One region of the Paenibacillus sp. NRS-1760 genome, then DNA from elsewhere that is predicted to be linked to it. Evidence: riboswitches for the same ligand, from Rfam matches in the RefSeq annotation. Region 1 holds a riboswitch; each other region holds the start of a gene.
The links. A riboswitch is a leader RNA that binds a small molecule or an ion and turns the genes downstream of it on or off. The one in region 1 is predicted to bind cyclic di-AMP.

Region 2: it holds a riboswitch for cyclic di-AMP, as region 1 does, so the genes downstream of both, ACIFSR_RS26680 (ubiquitin-like domain-containing protein) here and ACIFSR_RS12060 (hypothetical protein) in region 1, are expected to answer to the same signal.
Region 3: it holds a riboswitch for cyclic di-AMP, as region 1 does, so the genes downstream of both, ACIFSR_RS00205 (C40 family peptidase) here and ACIFSR_RS12060 (hypothetical protein) in region 1, are expected to answer to the same signal.
Region 4: it holds a riboswitch for cyclic di-AMP, as region 1 does, so the genes downstream of both, ACIFSR_RS22490 (TrkH family potassium uptake protein) here and ACIFSR_RS12060 (hypothetical protein) in region 1, are expected to answer to the same signal.

Annotation. Positions count from the first base shown of each region.
Region 1 covers NZ_JBITPK010000010.1:224,531-227,645, reverse strand. Annotated here, with positions in the region: cyclic di-AMP (ydaO/yuaA leader) riboswitch at 1-118, opposite strand, end outside; gene ACIFSR_RS12065 (hypothetical protein) at 558-986, shown strand; cyclic di-AMP (ydaO/yuaA leader) riboswitch at 1,033-1,194, shown strand; gene ACIFSR_RS12060 (hypothetical protein) at 1,198-1,623, shown strand; gene metE (5-methyltetrahydropteroyltriglutamate--homocysteine S-methyltransferase) at 1,697-3,115, opposite strand, start outside.
Region 2 covers NZ_JBITPK010000019.1:64,311-67,425, forward strand. Annotated here, with positions in the region: gene rsmA (16S rRNA (adenine(1518)-N(6)/adenine(1519)-N(6))-dimethyltransferase RsmA) at 1-11, opposite strand, end outside; gene rnmV (ribonuclease M5) at 16-564, opposite strand; gene ACIFSR_RS26680 (ubiquitin-like domain-containing protein) at 689-1,837, opposite strand; cyclic di-AMP (ydaO/yuaA leader) riboswitch at 2,086-2,266, opposite strand; gene ACIFSR_RS26685 (TatD family hydrolase) at 2,451-3,115, opposite strand, start outside.
Region 3 covers NZ_JBITPK010000002.1:40,990-44,104, forward strand. Annotated here, with positions in the region: gene ACIFSR_RS00195 (hypothetical protein) at 1-649, shown strand, start outside; gene ACIFSR_RS00200 (hypothetical protein) at 815-1,399, shown strand; cyclic di-AMP (ydaO/yuaA leader) riboswitch at 1,817-1,970, shown strand; gene ACIFSR_RS00205 (C40 family peptidase) at 1,974-2,450, shown strand; gene ACIFSR_RS00210 (deoxyribodipyrimidine photo-lyase) at 2,609-3,115, shown strand, end outside.
Region 4 covers NZ_JBITPK010000014.1:699,380-702,494, reverse strand. Annotated here, with positions in the region: gene ACIFSR_RS22495 (potassium channel family protein) at 1-623, opposite strand, end outside; gene ACIFSR_RS22490 (TrkH family potassium uptake protein) at 642-1,982, opposite strand; cyclic di-AMP (ydaO/yuaA leader) riboswitch at 2,072-2,276, opposite strand; gene ACIFSR_RS22485 (CPBP family intramembrane glutamic endopeptidase) at 2,522-3,115, shown strand, end outside.

The DNA of each region.
Region 1 (3,115 bases):
CACCTGTCAAAGATTCACCCCTGCTCTGCGTTTGTTCGACTCTCACATCGAACAGGCGCATCGCGTCATTATTGGTTCCCCCGCTTCCGCTTTCACGGAAACTCAGCGATCAGTAAATCGAAACTTATTTATAAATCCTGTATCGAATATTACTCCTCGCTATAAATACTGTAAAGGCAGCCTGCTACCTAATTTAGCCAGTTTCAGCCTTGCAGAGCGATTCGCAACGCTTACATTCATTTCGATCTCTCGATATCTCACTATTTCTCAATTTTACTCTTGTTTTCAAAAATAGTGTTCATTCCCTTTCTAACGATTTTATGCGTGAATAATCAGATTTCTCTATAATCGAGAATGGAAGAGAATAAACGAGTATTTCGAAGAATAAATATCTTTTTGCTGCCATAACGAATGGATTTCTTTTAATATGGCATATGGCTGCCTTTTCACGATATACCACAGTTTTACAATATTGCATTTCGGGTTTACCATAGACGGCAAGCCAATATGGCTGAGTATTATCGGTGAATTATTCAAATCGAGGAGAGATCTCATTGATGTCTACACCAGTTGAAGTACCCTTACCAAGCTTGGATAATCATCCTGCTGCCTTGTTTGAAATTAAACGAATTCAAATGTTTGTGCTGCCGGCTTCCATGCTTGAATCGAATGGTTACCGTGTTTGCCTAAGACTCTCCACTGCTGGTGGTCATGGCTGGAGTGAGCTGTTTATTAAAAAATCCGAGAAGCCTCGCGACTGGATCAGATGGAGCAGTATGCTGCTAAGGTTCATCGGCACACTTCCTCTTGCGTCACCTTTTGTTTTTCAAACAGATCCAATGATGAAGGACGAGCGTATATATCATTTGTTTGCAGCCGCTGCATTGCATATAGAATCCAATCATTACTCTTTTCCAAACTGTGAATATGACCGTGAAGAGCATACTTTATTTAAACAAGCTATCTCCTATGTATCGTTATTTTAAGCACTTCTGATTTACAGATGCGCTAATGAAGGGTATAATTAAGAGTAAACTATTTACGCTGAATTTTTCGAATGAAAAAGCGGGGGAACCATCGCGATCGACCGAAATCGATTCGCAAGGGGTGAATCCAGGGATTTGTAACCCTGGTAGGGCTTTCTCTCTAGCCCGAATCCGACAGCTAACCTCGTAAGCGAATAAAGGAGAGATGTATATGTTGACAAATTGTGCACGAAATCTGCATCTTTTTACGGAACAGACCCCTTATTTATCTGTCACACGAATCGAGCTATTCGTCATTCCTGCTCTTGCCGTCGATTCTGCAGGCCATCGCGTATGTCTTCGTTTAACAAGCAATCAAGGCTTCGGCTGGAGTGAACTATTTGCCAGCGACACAGAAGAGCCCCTTGACTTAGAACGATGGAGCGACCTACTTCAGTCTTTTATCGGCAGCATTCCTCTACCACCTCTTAACCAGTATCATTATGACAAAACGGATCAGGATGGGCGCGTTCTCGACTTATTCGTCTCCGCCGTCAAGCATGTCCTAGCACAATCCGCCGATGCAGCCCCGTACAGCAACGACCATGAAGAGTCTGTTTTGCGTCAACGTTCCGTCTCCTACATCTCTTTGGATTAATTTCGTTCATAAGAAAAAAAAGACAGTCCAGAACAGATAACCTAGTTCTGGACTGTCTTATTGTATTTAGGATTTAAACCTTCGCTAATGCAGCACGCTGCTCTCTGACTTGGTAAGTAGCCAGCATCATGTTGCGCAGTGAAGCAACCGTTTCTTCCATTCCGCGTGTTTTCAAGCCGCAGTCCGGATTAATCCAGAAGAGCGTAGGATCGAGCACTTTAATGGCGCGCTCGATCATGCTGACCATTTCTTCCACGGACGGTACACGCGGGCTGTGAATATCGTAAACGCCTAAGCCGATGCCTTGGTCATAGGTGTTCTCCTCAAAGCTATGAATCAGCTCGCCATGGCTGCGCGAGGTTTCAATGGAGATGACATCCGCATCCAGCGCAAGAATGGAATCGATAATATCATGGAACTCACAATAACACATATGTGTATGAATTTGTGTTGTGTCACGCACAGCTGAAGTCGATAGACGGAACGCATGCACGCCCCATTTTAAATAGGCATCCCAATCACTGCGTTTAAGCGGCAAGCCTTCTCGCAAAGCTGGCTCATCAACCTGAATCATTTCGATGCCTGCAGTCTCAAGCACCTTTACTTCCTCTGAAAGTGCAAGCGCAATTTGGTATGCAACCTGCTCCCGTGTGATATCGTTGCGGACAAATGACCAGTTCAAAATCGTAATCGGACCCGTCAACATCCCTTTTACCGGACGACTTGTCAGCGACTGCGCATACACGCTTTCGGTTACTGTCATTGGCTCAGTAAATACAACATCGCCATAAATGACCGGCGGCTTTACGCAGCGGGAACCATACGATTGAACCCAGCCGCCTTTTGTAAATGCGAACCCATCCAGCTTTTCTCCGAAAAATTCGACCATGTCCGTACGCTCAAATTCACCGTGAACGAGGACGTCAATGTTAAGCTCTTCTTGGATTTCAATCCAGTTTTTAATTTTATCGTTGATAAATGAAGCGTAGTCCTGTGAGCTGAGCTCATTTTTTCTCCATTTTTGCCTTGCTTGACGTACATCCAGCGTTTGCGGGAAGCTGCCGATTGTCGTTGTTGGAAGGAAAGGCAAATTCCACTTTTGCTGCTGCAGCTTTTGTCTCTCCGCAAATGGCTTCTGCCTCGTTGAAGGATGCGCCGCTACCGCTGCTGCATCAGCAGCTTGGCGATTGCGGGCAGGAGAAATGGATAAATGATGAATCCGCTCGCCGTTAAGCTTAAGCTCAAGCTTGCGCAGTTCTGAGATGTCCGCCTCATTTACTGTCGCTGTTTCACTTAGCCACACAATTTCATCCAGCTTTTCTTCCGCGAATGCAAGCGCCTCACGCAGCTCTACTGGCAGATTGGTTTCGTTTTTTGCTGTTACCGGCACATGCAGCAGGCTGCATGACGATTGAACGATCGTGCGCTCAGCTGGAATGTATGCCGAAATCCTTTGCAGCAATTCGAGCTTTTGCTTATAGTCTGAGCGCCA
Region 2 (3,115 bases), on a different contig from region 1:
TCTTGACTCATTCAGCTATCCCTCCAGTTCCTTTTCCATTTGACGGAAAGCTTCCGTAAACTCTGCTTTGGAAATCCGAAAGCTTGTACAGCGCTTATAGAACTGCTTGCCATTCGCATAACCAATTCCGAGCAGCTTGCCTATAACCAAGCGACGATTAGACGCATCAGGATGTACAATCAGACCTGCATCCATTAAGTCTTCCCAGCTAATTTCTCCCGCTTCATCTGCCGATTCTGTACGGAGCTCAGAGAGCGCCGCACGAATAGCTTCAGGACTCGCATTTTCGATGCCGATGTCCCCTTTGTACAAAGCCTTCTCCTGCGGCAAAAAAGCATGCTTGCATCCTGGCGCATGACGTGCAACAATTTTGCGAATGCGTTCTCCTGCATGATCAGGGTCAGTGAATATAATAACGCCGCGACGCTCATTGGCCAGCACAATCCTCTTCAATACATCCTCACCGATAGCGGAACCATTCGTCTCTATGGTATCTGCATCTACCGCCCTTTTTATTGCAACGGTATCGTCTTTGCCTTCAACGACAATGATCTCTTTGATCACCAAGATCATCCCCTTCTACATAAACTGTATTAGACCCTTAGACATGCAAAAAGAAGAGGCAGTGCCTCTCCTTATGATGGCATATTTAATTGATTATTGCGATAAGATGATGGTAACCGCACAATTAGCTTGCAGTTGGTTTATTCGGCCCCAGCACATATACGGTGATGCCTTTTTTCCTGCCGAATTTGTTCGCAATCTTTGTACTATCAAAGTATACGTCGATTTTGTTGCCTTTAACCGCACTTCCTTTATCCTCAGCGCGGCGGAAACCGATTCCTTCAATATAAACCCACCAACCGATGGGAATTACCTTCGGATCAACAGCTATCGTCCGACCCTCTTGCACCCGAGTGCCTGATGATGTAATCCCGTATTCCGGATGGCTTTCATCTTTTCCTGTTGAAGAGAGGTCTGCAGAATAAGCAGTCAACGTGACATTTTTAAGTACTTTTCTAGCCTTAAACGTTACACCGCTCTTCGTAAGCGAAGTAAAGCTCGGGCTCTTGTTCGAGAGCACAGATACTTTAGGCTCTTCCTTCTTCGTTCCGATGGCGACAACCTGATTAACCGCAGCGGTTTCAACCACCTTGCTGACCATCTTCTTCGATATAAGAATTCCATCCTCGTACTGCTTCTCGATACTCTCTACGATCAGACCTTCCTTGCCGGGTTGAACAAGCTTCTGCTTGCCCGCTTCCAGCGTTGGATCGTTCTTCTTCACAATAGAGAATGGCATTGCACGCTCTGTCTCAGCTACCTTCTTATCTACGCGAACGACGGTTACAGTCATTTCGTTGTCCAAAACGGTATGAAGCGGAGGTATTACTTTATCTTGACCACGAACTGGAATATGTAATTCCTCGATCGCTGCCTGCACTGTTCTCTCTGTCGTATATACAGTAGAGGTCTTGCCATCAGCCTTCACAATTACCGGTATCGCATGAGTCACCTCTATACGATCTCCGTCCTTTATTGCCGCATTAAGCGGTATGGACACCTCATCATGTGGTCCAATTGCGATAGCTTGTTCATCCAGTAGGCGTTGCAGGACCCATTGCTTCGTTTCCACAATGGTTTCTTGTCCGTTCACTACTACGGAGACGCTTTTGACAGCCGTTCCGTACAACAACACCAAAAACATGAAAGTCATAGCGATTGAGATAGTAGCACTCAAAAGAATCAAACGCAAGTTTTCACGCTTCCATCGCAATGCGAAAGACATGCTGGATGATCGTTTCCCATGGGTGTCCTTAACCTGGAGTATTCCCACTTCATCGGTCCTCCTTCATAGCCCCGCCGCCAAGTGTTACGCATGATACAACTGACGCGACTATAGTATATTGGCGTGCGAGCACGCAATCCAGTACTGCTATCGATCCTCCCACCCCCATCTTTTATCCCTATGTCGACAAATTCCCGATTATTCGAAAATAAAAAGAAGCCGTCGACAGAGGATCTGTTTCGTGGCTTCCCGGTTAAATGATTCACTGGGATACAGAAAAATGGATGCACGAGGTTGATCACTCTCTATAACGCTTGCGAGGTTAGCTGACGGATTCGGACAAGAGAGTCGCCCTATTCGTTACACAATGCTCATGGCAATGGCTTCGAAATTCACCCCTGAAGAATTCAAAATACGGTTTCAAAAACCGTACATGGTTCCCCCGCTCTCCGAATGGAGATTAAGCGTAAACTGGAAATCCAATACAAAATTTTATTGCTCTGAGATGAATCATACCTTCATACGAGGTCAATTGTAAAGATACGATAAAAGACGATTTAAGCGAAAAAGCAGGATAAAGCAGGAAAAAATAAGCGATTATCGCTATAAAAATTAGTTTTTACGCGATAAAGGTCTCTATTTCTCATTATTCCTCTCGTTTTTAGACAATACCAAAACATCTTCGACCGTTTTCAGTCGTAATTACGCCTATTTCTTCTACCGTTTTGCCCAATAATTCGGCTGCTGTCTCTGCAACTAAAGAGACGTAAGAGGACTCATTTCGCTTCCCTCTGAACGGGTGAGGAGTTAAATATGGAGCATCAGTTTCGATCAAAATTCGGTCGATCGGAACCTGCTTAAGCACCTCTTTTGGCACCCTTGCATTTTTGAAAGTAACGGGTCCTCCAAATGATATATAGAAGTTCATATCAAGACATTGTTTAGCCGTTTCCCAGCTGCCGGAGAAGCAATGCATGACACCGCCAACCTCTGCTGCATTCTCTTCCTGAAGAATACGAATAATGTCCTCATGAGCATCCCGATTATGAATGACAATTGGCTTGCCCACCTTACGAGCAAGACGAATTTGCTCACGAAAAACCCTTTGTTGTACCTCTTTTGGAGAAGTATCCCAGTGATAATCGAGTCCAATCTCACCAATGGCGACAACCTTCTCATGCGCGCATAGACGTTCAATCCATTCCAAATCCTCTGGAAGCATATCTATACTGTCAACTGGATGCCAACCAACTGCTGCGTATATAAAATCATATTTCTCTGCTAGCGCCATCGTTGTAGGGATCGTTTCACGGTTAAAACCAATAT
Region 3 (3,115 bases), on a different contig from region 1:
AGCCGTTCAGCTATTCATGACCGAAGCACAATTCCAGCTGTTCAAGACCGATCTCATTAATCCTTACGTCTGGACGCTGGGCGGTCTCCTTGTTGCCCGAATGCTGATCACTCCCTTATTCAATGCCGGTCTATTCTATTCGTTAAATCAGTCCAGATCGAATGGAGGGACACGATTTCTAGAAGGCATTCGCAAAGCTTGGAAGCCTGTAGTTCTGCTTTACTGGATCGAGGTTATTTTATCTGTGGCTCCTGCTTGGTATGTGCTGCCGCGCTCACTGGATGCTCTGCTAGAGAGCGGCTCTATTCCAGAGCTACTGCAAACGGTGCTCCCTGGAGCCCTTCTATGGCTCCTATGGGGCACAGTACTGCATCTGCTGTTTCTAGCCATGCAATTCAGCGCTGCATCAGGAGGAAGCATATTCCGTTCCTTATGGCACGCTCTCCAAAATTTCCTCACCTATGCAGCTGTGTCGCTCATCATGTGGGGGATTGGAGCGGCTGCTGGGCTTGTGGTGACAAGTCTCTCCATGCTTTGGGCCGGGCTAATTGCACTTATCCTGCATCAAGGCTATTATCTCATTCAAACACTGATGAAGGTTTGGACGATTGCCGCGCAATATGACTTTTTGGAAACGAAAAGAATGTAGCAAACCAAAAAAGCCTTCAGCGTCCTCTAGATGCTGAAGCAAAAATAAACCTTCATTCCACGCTTTGCTGTGGTGTGGAGGTTTTTTTTACAACTAACCGCAACTAAATGATGGCAGTTCTGTATAAATAACTGAAAGAAAATCAAAAATGGGGGATATTCACAAATGATGCGTAAAAAACTAGTTATTATATCCATGGTATTGCTCTTATCGGGCGGTTCATTGGTTGCAGCAGACAAACTATTTCAGAAGGTAACGCTCCTTTATAATAATAAGCAATCCACTGACGATGCTGTCGTTGTGGATGATAAGGTTTATATTAGTATTCGTTCTTTAAGCGACAGCCTCCAAGCCTTCGTCCAATGGAAGAGCAGTGATAAGAAGCTCATTATTCAAAAGCCCAATGTGCATATGTTTCTAATGAACGAGAAGCGAGCTATGTTCGGACAGGTTGATAAAGGCAGTGTTCAGAAATTTTTAGTGCAAGCGCAAATCGATAATTTGAATATGGCGATTTCAGAGTTCAAAGTGACCATCGTTGATCCTAATGATAAGGAAACGACAATCGACAGCCGCAGCCAGGATGATGATGATTTTAAAGAGTTCGTCGAAAAAGACACCTTTTGGTTCAGCTCCAAGCTCGTTTCCTACGATTTTAAAAATGCTGGAAAATACAAGGTACAGTTTTGGATGCAGCAAAAAAACAACGATCCACAGCTCATTTCTGAAAAAATCGTTACTGCAAAATAAAACTTTTTTTCGATTGCCCAAAGGGGGCTGTTCTCATGAACAGCCTCCTTTGTCTATTTCTGCCGCTCTATCTGGAGCAGCAGCTAGGCTGTCTGAATCTACGCTTATTCACGAGTGATATAGATGAGATTTTTCTAATTTATTAGGAGCAAAATAGTGAAATACCGCCGTTTACGGCACTTTAAGCTAGTCCTTGCGATATAGCACCTAAAGGACAAATAGGTATATTTTACACAACATCCACATAATTAATGAAATTGACTCCATGTATTTAGTTAGAAAGCACTACTATGGCGTGTTTATATTACAGAAAGAACGGTTTAACGAAGCAAATTGTCAAAAGGTTACATGAGAATTATTAGAAATTGCCACTAAAGGCAGGAGATCATTGAAAATAATCGAATATTTCTCAAAGCAATAAAAAAACTGCCTAATTCCCTATTGGGATACGGGGGAACCACTTTGGGTGAATTGATTCCGACGTTTGAGTTTTTTTCAAACGCCCGAGGAATCATAGGGAGCCTTCAACCGAACCCCACAGCTAACCTCGTCGGCATTGGAAGGAGTTTCACAATTGAAGAAGATTACCGCATTAATCCTGGGTCTCGTTCTCGTGCTCGCTTTTCAAGCGGGAAGCGCTTTCGCTGACTCAAAATTGAACGGAATTGTTAATGATCTTATTGGCACTCCGTACAAAAGCGGCGGAACGTCGTCGAAAGGTTTTGATTGCTCCGGCTTCACGAGCTATGTGTTCGAGAAAATGGGCATTGAGCTTTCACGTACTTCTGGTTCGCAAGCAAAAGAAGGTACAAAGGTCGCTAAGGCTGACCTCATTGCGGGAGATCTTGTGTTCTTCGACACAGTTGGCGGCAATAATAGCGCCGTATCCCATGTTGGCATTTACATTGGAGATGGAAAGTTTGTACATTCATCCTCGAGCAGAGGCGTTGTAACTGACAAACTTAACTCCGAGTACTATGAGGGACGATATGTAACTGCTCGTCGTATCATGGATGCTGATTCATACCAAGCCAACGTTGACGTAAAATAGAGCAACCTAATCCCTCTTCTTGAGGATTGAACGGGTAGACTCATCTAGCAAAGCCGCAGTTTTTTGTCCTCTGACGACAAATGACTTGCGGCTTTGCTGTTTCATTCCAGCTGGAATGCGGCCGTTCACTGTTGCGCTTATGGAAGGAGCTATCACTGATGTATTTGTTTATTCACCGCAAGGATTTGCGTATTGCAGATTTGCGCGCTTTTGATTATTTGAAGAAAAAAGAGAAACAAGGCATTCATTTGCTAATCATAGATCCCGTTATTACAGGAGATGGCCGTTTAACTAGTCATAGCGGTCGAAATTTCATGGCGCAAGCCGCCTCGCTTCTGCACAGCTATTCTAATGCAGGAAAGGAACTGCATGTGCTTTATGGTAATCCTGCTGCGATCACCGAAGCACTGCTGCATGAGCATCCTATTGATGAGGTTATTGTTCATACAGACTATACGCCTTACTCACGGCAGCGAGATGAGCAGCTTGGGCTAATCACACGCAGCCTTGGCCGCCGCTGGATGTCTATTGCCGATTCACCTCTTGCTGATCTAGATGCTTTCCCGGCATTTGCTCGAAAAATGGAGCCATACAAGGTTTTCACACCCTTTTATCGCAAGTGGAGCAGCTTTATGCTGGAGTGCTATAGCCCAATGAGTGAAACG
Region 4 (3,115 bases), on a different contig from region 1:
TTTGTTCCTATAATAACCATGACATCACGAAGTGAAAGGACATCCGTTGCTGTCGGTGCAATAATGATGCCATTGGGCTTATTTATGGCTACGATGCTGCATCCAAATCTAGCTCGCGGATTAAGATCATGCAATGACTTGCCATCCAAGCATTGCGGTACAGCAAGCTCGGCGATCGTATACTCTTTGGAAAGCTCGATATAATCTAATAGATTTGGGGATACTAGCTGATGCGCAACTCGAATACCCATATCGCGCTCAGGATAGACCACGCGGTCGACACCGATTTTCTCAAGCACCCGGCCATGCAGTTCAGTCAAAGCTTTCGCTACAACTTGCTTCACTTCCAAATCCTTAAGCAGTATGGTTGTCAAAATGCTGGATTGAATGTCATCGCCAATCGCGACAACTCCGCAATCAAAGTTTCTTACACCCAAGGAGCGCAGCGCTTCTTCATCCGTACAATCAGCTGATACAGCATAGGTTAGAATACCGCTCATGTCCTGAACGGCTTCCTCATCCTTATCTATTCCAAGCACCTCATGGCCAAGCTGGACGAGTTCGCGCCCTAAGCTCGAACCAAATCTCCCTAAGCCGATGATGACAAATTGTTTCTTTTTAATTCCCACTTGCAAAGTCTCCTATCCAATCGTAATTTTGCCCTCTGGATGCCGATAAAGCTCTTTCTCTGTACGAGGCCCAAGCGCGTATGCGAGCGTCAGGGGTCCAAGTCTTCCGGCAAACATGGTTAATGCAATGACTATTTTCCCAACAAGGCTCAGCTCTGGCGTAACACCAACGGATAATCCTACTGTTCCAAATGCTGATGTCGCTTCAAACAATAGCTTTATAAAAGCTTGATCCTCCGTCATCGACAAGATCATCGTTACAATAATGACAAGCGATAAAGAGATCAAAGTAATCGTGAGTGCTTTAAAAATTCTGTCTTTGCCTAATCTGTAACGGAAAAGAACGATGTCCTCTCGTCCTCTAATCATTGCAAATACAGCGCCGACCAACGTTGCAAAGGTTGTTGTTTTGATGCCGCCGCCCGTCGAGCCGGGCGAGGCGCCAATAAACATTAATATAATGGTGAAAAACATCGTCGCTTGCCGAATAGCCGTATAATCAAGCGTATTGGCTCCTGCCGTCCGCGGCGTTACCGACTGGAAGAACGAAGACAAAATTTTCCCGCCCCAGTCCAGAGAGCCCAGTGTCTTCGAATTCGAGAATTCAAAAATAAATATGACGAGTGTCCCTACTGCAATAAGCGTTCCTGTCATAGATAGCACGACCTTACTGTGCAGTGACAGCTTGCGGTTTTTGCGGAACTCCATCAGGTCCGACATAACAACAAAGCCGAGTCCACCCGATATGATCAGCATCATAGCTGCAATATTGACGACTGGATCAGATACGTATAAGGTCAAGCTGCGATAGTTCCCAAAAATATCAAAACCAGCATTGTTAAACAATGAAACCGCATGAAAGGCTCCAAAATAAATCGCTTTGCCCAGCGGCATATCAAATGCAAACCTCGAAGCAAACAACGCAGCGCCAATAAGCTCTATTGTCAATGAATACACAATAACGCGTCTAATCAAACGCACGATGCCTTCCATGCTCGACTGGTTCATGGATTCCTGCAGCAAAAGCCGCTCACGCAGCGAAATCCTCTTGCGAAGTACGAGCGCTACCAGCGTCGCCATCGTCATAAATCCGAGTCCACCAAGCTGGAACAGGCACATTAATATGATTTGACCCCATATAGAGAAATAAGTTCCAGTATCAACGACAACTAACCCTGTTACACAGGTTGCCGAAGTTGCCGTAAACAGCGCATCTATAAAAGGCAATCTCTCACCGCTTACCGATGCAAAAGGCATGGATAATAATAAGGCACCCAGCAATATAATAAGAGCGAATCCACTTACCAAAATACGCGGGGGTGACCACTTCAAAACATTCCAACTAACCTTCATCCATTTCCCTTCTTTTTGATTATGTCATATTGTCATTTTTGTTTTTAAGCATAAAAAAAAGCACTGGAAACTCAAGTGCTCGTGCGATGAGTCCTGTTCCAATACGCCTTCGAGGTTAGCTGACGGATTCGGGCCTGGACAGGCAGCCCTATTCAGCGGAAGAAGACGATGCTTCACCGCTAAAATTCACCCCATGCTATCTAATGTTAAACTGCTTTGCTTTCAGCAGGTTCATCCATTTAGACAACTTTATGGTTCCCCCGATTTCCTTAGGAAATTCGGCTATGCTATGCAATTAGTATGACGATAACGATTATAATCCCTAAGCACTCCTGATATAAAGGTGACGTTTATGACAAACAGGACGATATTAGCTCAAATTAGGGCAATGGGACGAACCAGCACATAGCTAGCTTGCTGGACATCGTTATTTCGCATTTTTTTGAAAACAAACGGTCATTTTCATTGGATAATTTAGGGATTCATATGTTAAGGTAATAAAATGAGCTATTTATTATGAAGACAGTTGAGGTGAAACTATGATTGATTCTATTAAACCCAATGAATGGAAACGATTTATATGGGCAGCAGTTGCTTGCTTTATTATTTATGGGGCCGTACAAATCGTTCCCATGATTACGGCTATCTCATCTGGCGAAATGAATACCAAGGTCATAACGAAATCAGCGGCGGAGGATAAGGCGTCTGCATTTGTTGAAAAAGAAACAGGCTTGAAGGTGAAATCGGCTAAAGCCGTACATCAAACCGATAAAATTATGAATGGCTACTTATCTAAATATGAGCTAGTCAAAGCATATACGGATAAATATGACCCTAGGTTTCCTACAGATACGTTTCAGGTTGATCTTAAATTCGCAAGCGGCGGCAGCGGATATGTTTATCTACATATGCATAGCGGGAAAGTCGTAGCTTGGAACTTGAAGCTTGAGGGGGAACAGCTATCAGATGCAGATAAAGCAAAAGAAGCTATTGCCTTCCTAACTGCAGGAAATTTCAGCGGTACTGAATTCATAGGCGGTCAAATATTGCCTAATGGCGACTGGCAGCCTAAGCCTCCTGCAGGTTATTCCATTAAAAATGCTCATCTTAACGTATTGGTTAACGCTCTTGTC